DNA from 3 places in the Salinivibrio sp. MA607 genome. Region 1 is predicted to be linked to each of the others. Evidence: predicted binding sites of a transcription regulator. Region 1 holds the regulator's gene; each other region holds the start of a gene.
What was found. The regulator MetJ, encoded in region 1, represses methionine synthesis genes. The targets are predictions, from matches to a motif close to TTAGACNTNTANANGTCTAA.

Region 1 (3,284 bases):
CGGACAACAGGTCCGAGCATCATCGCGAATACGGCGTTAGTACTGGTGGACGTTTCCCCGCTGCGTTACCATCTTTACCCTTATACAAACCTTTCCTGTGTGGTTTGTAGAGTGTCTGGCTAATATCGGTCATCCTTCCCTGCCGGTATTGGTTACCCCTTCACGATAATAACTAGGAAAACGACATGTCGGACGATAAACGCCAGCAAGCGCTGGATTATCATGCATACCCTACACCCGGAAAAATCTCTGTCGAACTCAGTAAGCCTGCTGATTCAGCGGCGGATCTTGCTCTCGCCTACAGCCCAGGCGTTGCTGAACCTGTGCGTGAAATAGCCCAAGATGCGGATGCCGTATATCGCTATACCGGTAAAGGCAATATGGTTGCGGTGATCTCAAACGGCACCGCGATTTTGGGGTTAGGGAATTTAGGGCCGATGGCGTCAAAGCCTGTCATGGAAGGCAAAGCGTTATTGTTCAAGCGTTTTGCCGGCTTGGACTCGATCGACATTGAAGTTAAACACCGCACCATCGATGAGTTTGTTGATACCGTAGCCAATATTGCTGACACCTTTGGCGGTATCAACCTTGAAGATATCAAAGCCCCAGATTGTTTTGAGATCGAAAAGCAGCTGATTGAACGCTGTGAAGTGCCTGTCTTCCATGATGATCAACATGGTACCGCGATTGTCACTGCTGCGGGGATGCTTAACGCGCTCGAGTTGCAAGGCAAAGATATTGGTGAAGCCACCATCGTGTGTCTCGGTGCGGGTGCCGCTGCGGTGGCCTGTATGGAGCTATTGATTAAATGTGGCGCCCAGCGCGAAAAGATTTACATGCTGGATCGCAAAGGGGTGATTCACACCCGTCGTGATGACATTAACAAGTATAAGCAGCTGTTTGCCAATAACACGGATAAGCGTACCCTCGAAGATGTGATTGAAGGTGCGGATCTCTTTGTTGGCGTATCAGGCCCGGATTTGCTCTCGCCTGAGGCATTAAAACTGATGGCGGATAAGCCTGTCGTGTTTGCCTGCTCAAACCCAGATCCTGAAATTAACCCAGAGGTTGCGCACCAAGTCCGGGATGATCTGATCATTGGAACGGGGCGTTCGGATTACCCGAATCAGGTGAATAACGTCTTGTGTTTCCCGTTTATTTTCCGGGGAGCATTAGATGTGCGTGCCAGTGAGATTAATGATGCGATGAAGTTGGCCGCCGTTGAAGCGATTCGTGGTTTGGCGAAAGAGCCTGTACCACAATCGGTCTTAGATGCCGCGGGCTTGTCTTCACTCAGTTTTGGCCCGGATTACATCATTCCCAAGCCGATGGATGCCCGTTTACTGCCCAAGGTAGCACGTGCCGTGGCGCTTGCGGCCGTCGAAACCGGCGTAGCCCGTATTGAGATGCCAGACAACTATATGTTGTAAAGAAAACATGCTGTAAAGAAAACATGTTGTAATTAGAAAACAGTGTCTTACCATAAAAAAACCGCCGATGGCGGTTTTTTTGTTTAGTATTCACTGTCGTCAAACTCAATACCCAACTCTTCCATGATCCGACGTGCCTCGGCAGGAATGCTATCGGGTTTATCCTTACGGATGTCGTCATCGGTTGGCAGAGGCTGCCCGGTATAGGCATGTAAAAATGCCTCACACAATAGCTCACTGTTGGTCGCATGACGCAGGTTATGAACCTGACGGCGAGTGCGCTCATCAGTAAGAATTTTTAATACTTTAAGTGGGATAGAGACGGTGATCTTCTTTACCTGCTCTTTCTTTTTACCATGTTCGGCATACGGATTAATGTAATCGCCGTTCCACTGCGCCATGTCTCACCTATCTTGATTATGGAATACCCAGAATGATGCTGCGGAGATTTTAGCTATATTAACCGCCACATGCAAAGGTGTTTAGACGTCTAGAAGTGTTGACGTCCCAAAAGCGCCGAGGTAAAGTAGTATGATGACGACTGGATCACGTAAACCGTGCCAGCGCAACAAGAGCAAGGATGAACCATGACAGGTAAAAAAACCGACACCATTGCCGTTCGAACAGGAATTGGCACTGACACGCAACATCATGCGGTTGTGCCGCCTTTGTATTTATCAACCAACTATCGTTTTCCTGCTTTTGGCGACGTTCCCACTTATGATTATGCCCGTGGGGGCAATCCAACTCGAGCTCAGTTAGAGCAAGCGTTAACGGAACTGGAAGGCGGAGCCGGTGCCGTGGTGACCAACTGTGGGATGGCAGCCATTAACTTGGTGTTGTCTTTACTGGATGCAGGGGATCATATTGTTGCACCGCACGATTGTTATGGTGGTACCTATCGCTTGTTAGAGTCACGCGCCAAGCAAGGGATTTGGCAGGTCAGTTTTATCGATCAATCTGATCACCAGGCGTTAACCGCTGCGCTGGCAAAACAGCCGAAACTGGTGTTAGTTGAAACACCCTCTAATCCGCTATTGCGTGTGGTCGATATTGCTAAAATCTGCCAACAGGCCCACCAAGTGGGGGCATGGGTGGTGGTCGATAACACCTTTTTATCGCCAGCACTCCAACAGCCGTTTTCACTGGGTGCGGACATCATCGTGCATTCCACTACTAAATTTATTAATGGTCACTCTGATATTGTCGGTGGCGCTGTAGTGGCGAAGACGCCTGAATTGGCTGCAACATTAGCGTGGTGGGGCAACTGCTTGGGCGCAACAGGCAACGCCTTTGACAGTTATATGACATTGCGAGGGTTGCGTACTTTGGGCGCTCGGGTTAAACAACATCAACAAAATACGCAAGCGGTATTAGCCTATTTGCAAACAGTCCCTGCGGTGCGGCAACTCTATTATCCCGGTTTGGCGACACATCCAGGCCATGACATTGCCGCCCGTCAGCAGTTTGGATTTGGTAGTATGCTCAGCCTCGAGCTGGACACGGACTCCGCTGGGATCGCACGTTTTATTGAAGGCTTATCCTTATTTGCGCTTGCCGAGTCGCTGGGCGGGGTAGAAAGTCTGGTCACGCATCCAGGGTCAATGACCCATCGTGCGATGAGTGATGACGCGCAAGCCGAGGCTGGCATTACCCCGACGTTGCTGCGTTTTTCTATTGGACTAGAAGACGCAGAAGACTTAGTGGCCGATTTGGCGCATGCCTTCGCCCATTTAGCTAACCAGTAAAACCGATTGCTATAGGTGTTGCTGTCATAGCACGCCGCTTTATTGATATTTATTGAGACCAAGAGAGACCTCGCCATGCACGCGCAACCGATGGACACCGCCCCCG
Region 2 (3,284 bases), on a different contig from region 1:
ATTCGCATGGTGTTCGCTTTCCATTATCAATCAGCCTCCAGTGTAACATGGCTACCGGTGGCAATAGGTGATGTGTTAATCGGGAACGTGTCAATAATATGGGGACGGTGAACGGAAAAGCAAATAGCTAATGTTTTTCGCTGCCCGGCGTCAGTATCTGTTGGCACTGTTTGCACCGATAGGTTGCCTGGCCGCGCAGAACTTTATGATGACGGCGTATCGTTAAGGCCACTGGCCCACAACGGCATTGGTACGAGAAGGTTTTCCCTTGCACCGCTGTGATATCAAGCTGGTGGGTCGTGTTTGCTGGTACATGAAACAAGTTAGTCATTAGGTCGCGCCATTCCGGACCATGAGGTTTGACACGCCCATGCAGCGCGAACGTGACTAAATGACAGACTTCATGCGGGATCACCTCATGAAAAAAAGCGTCGGCGTGTTGCTGGAGCAATACCGGATTAAACCGTAATCGCCATTCTGTCGGATGCGCGGTGCCTGCGGCGCGCCCTCGTAACGTAAAGCCAATTGTTGGATAAACCAGTTGGCGATCTAGTTGCCGATTGGCACGATCAATACAGGCGTGAACCTGGTCGGTGACCGATTGTATCAAGGTGTTAGACAGAGAAGGCATAGGTGTCGACTCACACTGCGATCAAAAAAGGGAAGCGAACGCTTCCCTTTGTAAAAAGCGAATCAGGCCAGATTAACCAAGCTTGGCAAATTCACGCAATAGGTCTGCTTTGTCGGTTTTCTCCCATGGGAAAACTTCACGACCAAAATGGCCATACGCCGCAGTTTGCTTATAAATAGGTTGCAGCAAGTCGAGCATTTCTTGTAGGCCATACGGACGTAGATCGAAGTGCTCACGAACGGCTTTAATAATCACCTCTGGCGCCACTTTTTCAGTGCCAAAAGTTTCGACCATGATAGACGTTGGCTCGGCCACACCAATGGCGTACGACAATTGAATCTCACAGCGGTCAGCAAGGCCAGCTGCGACGATGTTTTTCGCTACATAACGTGCGGCGTAGGCGGCAGAACGATCCACTTTTGATGGATCTTTGCCTGAGAATGCCCCGCCACCGTGACGGGCTGCGCCACCGTAGGTATCCACGATAATTTTACGGCCGGTTAAACCACAGTCTCCCATCGGGCCACCAATCACAAAGCGACCCGTTGGATTAATAAAGAATTTAGTCTCTTTGGTGAGCCATTCTACAGGCAGAACCGGTTTGATAATTTCTTCCATGACCGCTTCGCGGAGATCGTCGGTTGAAATGCTGTCGCAATGCTGTGTTGACAGCACCACGGCGTCAATGCCCGCAATCTTGCCGTTGTCGTAGGCGAAAGTGACCTGGCTTTTTGCATCAGGACGTAGCCAATCTAAGGTGCCATCTTTACGCACTTTCGCTTGGCGCTCAACCAAACGGTGTGAGTAAGTAATAGGGGCTGGCATCAGTACATTGGTTTCATTGGTGGCAAAACCAAACATAATCCCTTGATCGCCCGCACCTTGATCTTTGGGATCAGCGCGGTCAACGCCTTGGTTTATATCAGGCGATTGCTTGCCAATGGTGTTCAATACTGCACAAGAATTGGCATCAAAACCCATATCGGAATGGACGTAACCAATATCGCGTACCGTTTGGCGAGTGAGCTCTTCAATATCAACCCAGGCTGAGGTCGTCACTTCCCCGCCTACCATGACCATTCCGGTCTTCACATAGGTTTCGCAGGCAACGCGCGCTTTGGGATCTTGCTCAAGAATGGCATCCAAGACCGCATCAGAAATCTGATCGGCGATTTTATCAGGATGGCCTTCAGAGACGGACTCTGAGGTAAACAGGTGCTTAGCCATGTGACACTCTCATTGGTTATCAAGAATACCGACGATACGTAGCGAGTTGTCTCGCCGATCATCTCAGATGTTTTAACTTCTAGACGTCTATTTTATTCGCAAATACGATAAACGCAAGTCAGTTAATGCATCAGGGGGCCTCTCTAGGTATAGCAAAGGCGAGCCGTATCGTATTGTCCTAAGTAACGGCTTGAGGCGAACTTGCGGGTTGCCAGCCGGTTGGAGCCGCTTCTTGCAGCCAATGTTTGAGTGACTCGACACGCAGAGGAAGGCGGCCAGCACTGCAATAAAGATGTAATGGAACCGGCGCTGAGTGCCATTGCGCTAAACACCGTATAATTTTATCAGGGTGGTGTTTCTGATAGCCAGCTGCACTCCAAGTCGGCAGAAGTCCGACACCTTGTCCATTTGCAATCGCATCTAACTGGATCGCTATCATGTCGCAATTGAAACGGCTAGGCATGGCGCTTAAATGATAGGTTTTATCGTGATTATGGAGCGTCAACCCTTGCCGCCGAAGGGCAAAAACATCCAGCCATGGATGGCCGTCCAAAGCGCTTGGATGCATAAAAGGGCCGTGTTGTGCCACGTAGTGTGGTGCAGCATAAATACCATATTGCCAAGTGCCTAGCTTATGAGCCCGACAGTTCATCGGCAGTATCATATCGCCCGCCCAAATAATCAGATCCGCAGACTGGATACGCGCTGGGCTGACGTCACTCGTTAATGTAATGGAAACCTTGGGGTGTTGCGCTAAAAAGGCATTTATCGATGGCCCTGCCCATCCACGCATCATGCCTGGGTGGCAAATCACGTCAATTGGCCCTTGAAGGTGATTATTTAACCCTTGGATCGCTTCTTCACTTTCCTCGACCAAATCGAGCATTTGTTGGCAGTAACGGGAAAATATCTCGCCTGCTTTGGTTAACACTAGCCGGTTTCCTTGCCGTTGTGTCAGTGACTGCCCCATATCTGTCTCGAGCTGCGCTAAACGACGACTGAGAGTTGATTTGGGCTGTCCCAGTGCTTTCGCGGCCGCCGTTAGGCTTTGATGTTGGCAGAAAGCAACAAATGCACGAATAGAGGAGAAGTCCTGCATAATCGTCCTTTTTGATTCCGTTGAAAGTCCACACCTGTCGTTTGGTGACCATGACGTCGTTCTATCACTGGAACGAAGTGTTCCTGTTTTGCCACTAGTTGCCCTGACTTAGATGTGAATAATTATCAGTTAACAAACGATAATCATTATCACAGAATGGAGTTGATTATGTCCAGTTGTCTTCGTCCCTGCGTAGTTGGGATGGTATTAGCCGGTATCCCCTTAAGTGCCATTCATGCGGCTGAAGCGGTCGATCAAAATACTGAAACCATGGTCATCACGGCCTCAGGATTTGAGCAAGCCACAGCAAAGGCGCCAGCAAGTATC
Region 3 (3,284 bases), on a different contig from region 1:
TGAGCTGCATCACCGGTGCCATCAACAGCATACGCTTGGTACCCAAACGCGGCCGAATGCGCGACACCAGCGTGCTGCCCAGCAGTAACCCGCAAGTAGGAATAAGCGCCCACAGCGCATATTGATCCGAGGTCATCCCGATGCGCTCTTGCATTAAAAACGGCATCAGCGACACCGTGGTGATCACCAAGGTGAAGTTCAACCAGCTGATACTGGCGAAATAAAGAAAGTATGGCGTTTTTAACAGTGCGCCATAACGACCAAGGATCACTTTTATCTTAGGTAATGGCGATCGCGTATGCATACTCTCTTTAAATAAGAAAAAGAGCACGCACCACACCAAGCTGGTATAAACCATCAATAAAATAAAGATCGCTAACCAACCAAGATTGTGATTCACGAACCCACCGATCACGGGCGCGACAATCGGGGTAAAAGACGCCACCATGATCAAATACGACATCGCCTGTGGCAGTTGGTCGCCGGAATACGAGTCACGGGTAAAGGCTCGCGAGAGGACGGCACAACACCCCGTGCCCATCCCTTGAATACAACGGCCAATCACCAACCCGGTAAAACTGGCGCTAAAGCTCACCATCACGGTTAACCCAACCAGTGAAAGCAAGACACCGGCTAATAGCACGCGGCGGCGTCCGAGTGCATCCGAAATGGGGCCATAGATAAATTGTGACGGGCCAAACCCGAGCAGGTAAGCGGAAATAAGCAGTTGGACATCGTCCATGCTGAGATTGAAGTCACGAGCGATCCAAGGTAATGATGGAAAAACCAATCCCATGCTGAATTGCCCGATACTGACCGTTAAGCATGCCAGCAATACGGGCGACCAATTAAATGGACGAGTAGCCGATTGCATCTCAATTCCTATGCGTTCTGTGTGTTAGGCGAGCGAGGAAACTGTGACTCTAGCGAATGCTACAACCACAAGCTGAGAGGCATGTTAACGCAATAACTCCCTGAATGGTAAACAATGATTAAGAATGTACATCAATGGCCAGCTATCGCTGGCCGGTTTAAAAAACTAGAAAGCCGGTTCGATCGTGCCATCAAAGGTTTTTTGTAGAAACGCACGTGTTGCCTCTGATTGAAATAGCGCCAACAAACGCTGATAGGTCGGATTATCTTTATCCTCTGCCCGCGCTGCCACGACCATCACCGCGAGCGGTGCGTCTTTCGATTCTAAGAAAATACCTTGATCACTTGGATTAAGCCCTGATGACATCACATAGTTCATGGTAATTGCAGCAGCATCGACATCTTGTAGGCTGCGAGGCAATTGTGCCGCTTCTACTTCGACAAAATCGAGCTGCTTGGGATTAGCGGTAACATCTTGTAGCGTCGCTTGAAAGCCAACGTTATCGGCCAAGGTGATCAGCCCTGCGTCTTGCAGTAATAGCAAAGCGCGCCCGGCGTTGGTCGGATCGTTAGGGATCGCAATTTGTGCGCCTTGGGGTAAATCGTCCACGCGCTGTACTTTGTCTGAGTAAATCCCCATCCGCATAAGGATGGAACGCCCAATCGAGACCAATTCACTATCATGGTTTTGATTAAAGTTATCGAGAAACGGCTGATGTTGGTAACTATTTAAATCAAGACTGCCATCTGCCAGACCGGCATTCGGAGAGATGTAATCCGAAAATTCCACCACGTCGACATGAATTCCTTCGGTTTTAGCCTGTTTCGCAACCGCTTCTACGACTTGCGCATGGGGACCGACAGTCGCACCAATCTTTATCGTTTCTGGCTGATCTGAGCAGCCGCTGATAATCAACGCCAGTAACACTGACGCAATCCAAAATCCTGGTCGCTTTAACGTCATTCCGATTCCCTTAGAAAAGTAGATGTTTAGACGTCCAGAATGCCACAGCTTATAATGATGTCAACCTGATTGTGGTAATGCAGTCTCTGTCTTGATCGTATCCAACCCTAGTCGCGTAGTGGCAGGCATGTTGAATCAATAAGGAGGCGTAGATATGACGAAGCTGTTTCCTCTACCCTTGTTCTTACTACCCGGGGGCAGAGCTAATCTGCGCATTTTTGAACCTCGCTATTTGCGCTTGGTCCGCGAATGCTCGGCGAATCAACAGGGATTCGTACTGGCGATGATGCAAGGTAAACGTTTATATCGATATGGCACACTGGTGGACATTGTCGATTTTGAAACACTACCCGATGGTTTATTAGGCATTACCATTGCAGGTCGTCAACGGGTAAAAATTCAATCGACAGAGCAAGAAGCCGACAAGCTCTGGGTGGGCGAGATACAGGCACTGAATGACTGGCCACATGACGAGTTTATTGACCAAGAAGAAAATGAAGAAAAAATGCGTATCGCCGCAGGACTTAAAAATGTCTTCGCCGCCCACCCGGATCATGCTGAGCAATATGAGGCGCCGTATTTCGAAGACTTAACCTGGAGTTGCCAACGCTGGTTAGAAATTTTGCCGCTTTCTAACGCGCAAAAACAATGGTTTATCGCGCAAGAATCGGCAGAAGAGGCGAAGCAATTTATCAGTCAGCTTCTCGAGCAAGAAGTCGAGTGATCCAATTGTTTTAAGCCTCGTATTGGAAGCGAGATGGACGGCTACGACAGATAGGACTCAACTATGACTGCGCCACAAACCATGTATACTGAGACCACCATTTCCAGACGGGACACGCGTGCCAACATGACTGACGTGACGAAGGAAGAGTTGTCTGAATTATTAGCAAAAGTTGCAGAAGACCGCGACCGCATAGCGTTCGAACGTTTGTTCCGATTTTTTGGCCCTAAGATACGCGCTTATGGTTCAAAACATTTAAGAGCCGACGGCCAAGCAATGGAATTAGTACAAGAAACCATGCTAGTGGTATGGCGCAAAGCCCACTTGTATAATTCTGACAAAGGCGCGGCGACGACATGGGTATTCACTATCATGCGCAACTTAAGCTTCGATATGCTCCGCAAGGTGCAATCGAATCGCGAAGACAACTTTAGCGATGATATCTGGCCCATTCTCGAGTCAGGGCAACAGGACAATGAAACAGATTCCGGTGCTCAGTACATGATGGACCAAGAGCTTCTCAGTTTTATTGACGAGTTACCCGCGGTCCAGCAGCAGGTGGTTAGAGGGGTTTATCTCAAGCAACTGACTCATCAAGAGTTGTCAGAACAATTAAATGTGCCATTGGGCACCGTCAAGTCCCGATTGCGTTTAGGTCTAGAAAAGCTTCGCAATCACCTGGAGGTAAAACAATGATTAAGTATCATCCATCGACCGATTTAC

Region 2: a site for MetJ is predicted at 1,930-1,949, ahead of metK (methionine adenosyltransferase). Genes of this name have one in related genera too.
Region 3: a site for MetJ is predicted at 1,856-1,875, ahead of BZG81_RS05055 (MetQ/NlpA family ABC transporter substrate-binding protein). Genes of this name have one in related genera too.

The regions. Positions count from the first base shown of each region.
Region 1 is NZ_MUFJ01000001.1:172,009-175,292, forward strand. It holds gene BZG81_RS00895 (malic enzyme-like NAD(P)-binding protein) at 186-1,430, shown strand; gene metJ (met regulon transcriptional regulator MetJ) at 1,514-1,831, opposite strand; gene metB (cystathionine gamma-synthase) at 2,018-3,178, shown strand; gene BZG81_RS00910 (bifunctional aspartate kinase/homoserine dehydrogenase II) at 3,254-3,284, shown strand, end outside.
Region 2 is NZ_MUFJ01000015.1:68,566-71,849, reverse strand. It holds gene rsmE (16S rRNA (uracil(1498)-N(3))-methyltransferase) at 1-8, opposite strand, end outside; gene BZG81_RS08930 (SprT family zinc-dependent metalloprotease) at 128-631, opposite strand; gene metK (methionine adenosyltransferase) at 704-1,858, opposite strand; gene BZG81_RS08920 (LysR family transcriptional regulator) at 2,037-2,957, opposite strand; gene BZG81_RS08915 (ligand-gated channel protein) at 3,126-3,284, shown strand, end outside.
Region 3 is NZ_MUFJ01000007.1:28,506-31,789, forward strand. It holds gene BZG81_RS05050 (multidrug effflux MFS transporter) at 1-874, opposite strand, end outside; gene BZG81_RS05055 (MetQ/NlpA family ABC transporter substrate-binding protein) at 1,040-1,837, opposite strand; gene BZG81_RS05060 (LON peptidase substrate-binding domain-containing protein) at 1,992-2,561, shown strand; gene BZG81_RS05065 (sigma-70 family RNA polymerase sigma factor) at 2,688-3,257, shown strand; gene BZG81_RS05070 (ChrR family anti-sigma-E factor) at 3,254-3,284, shown strand, end outside.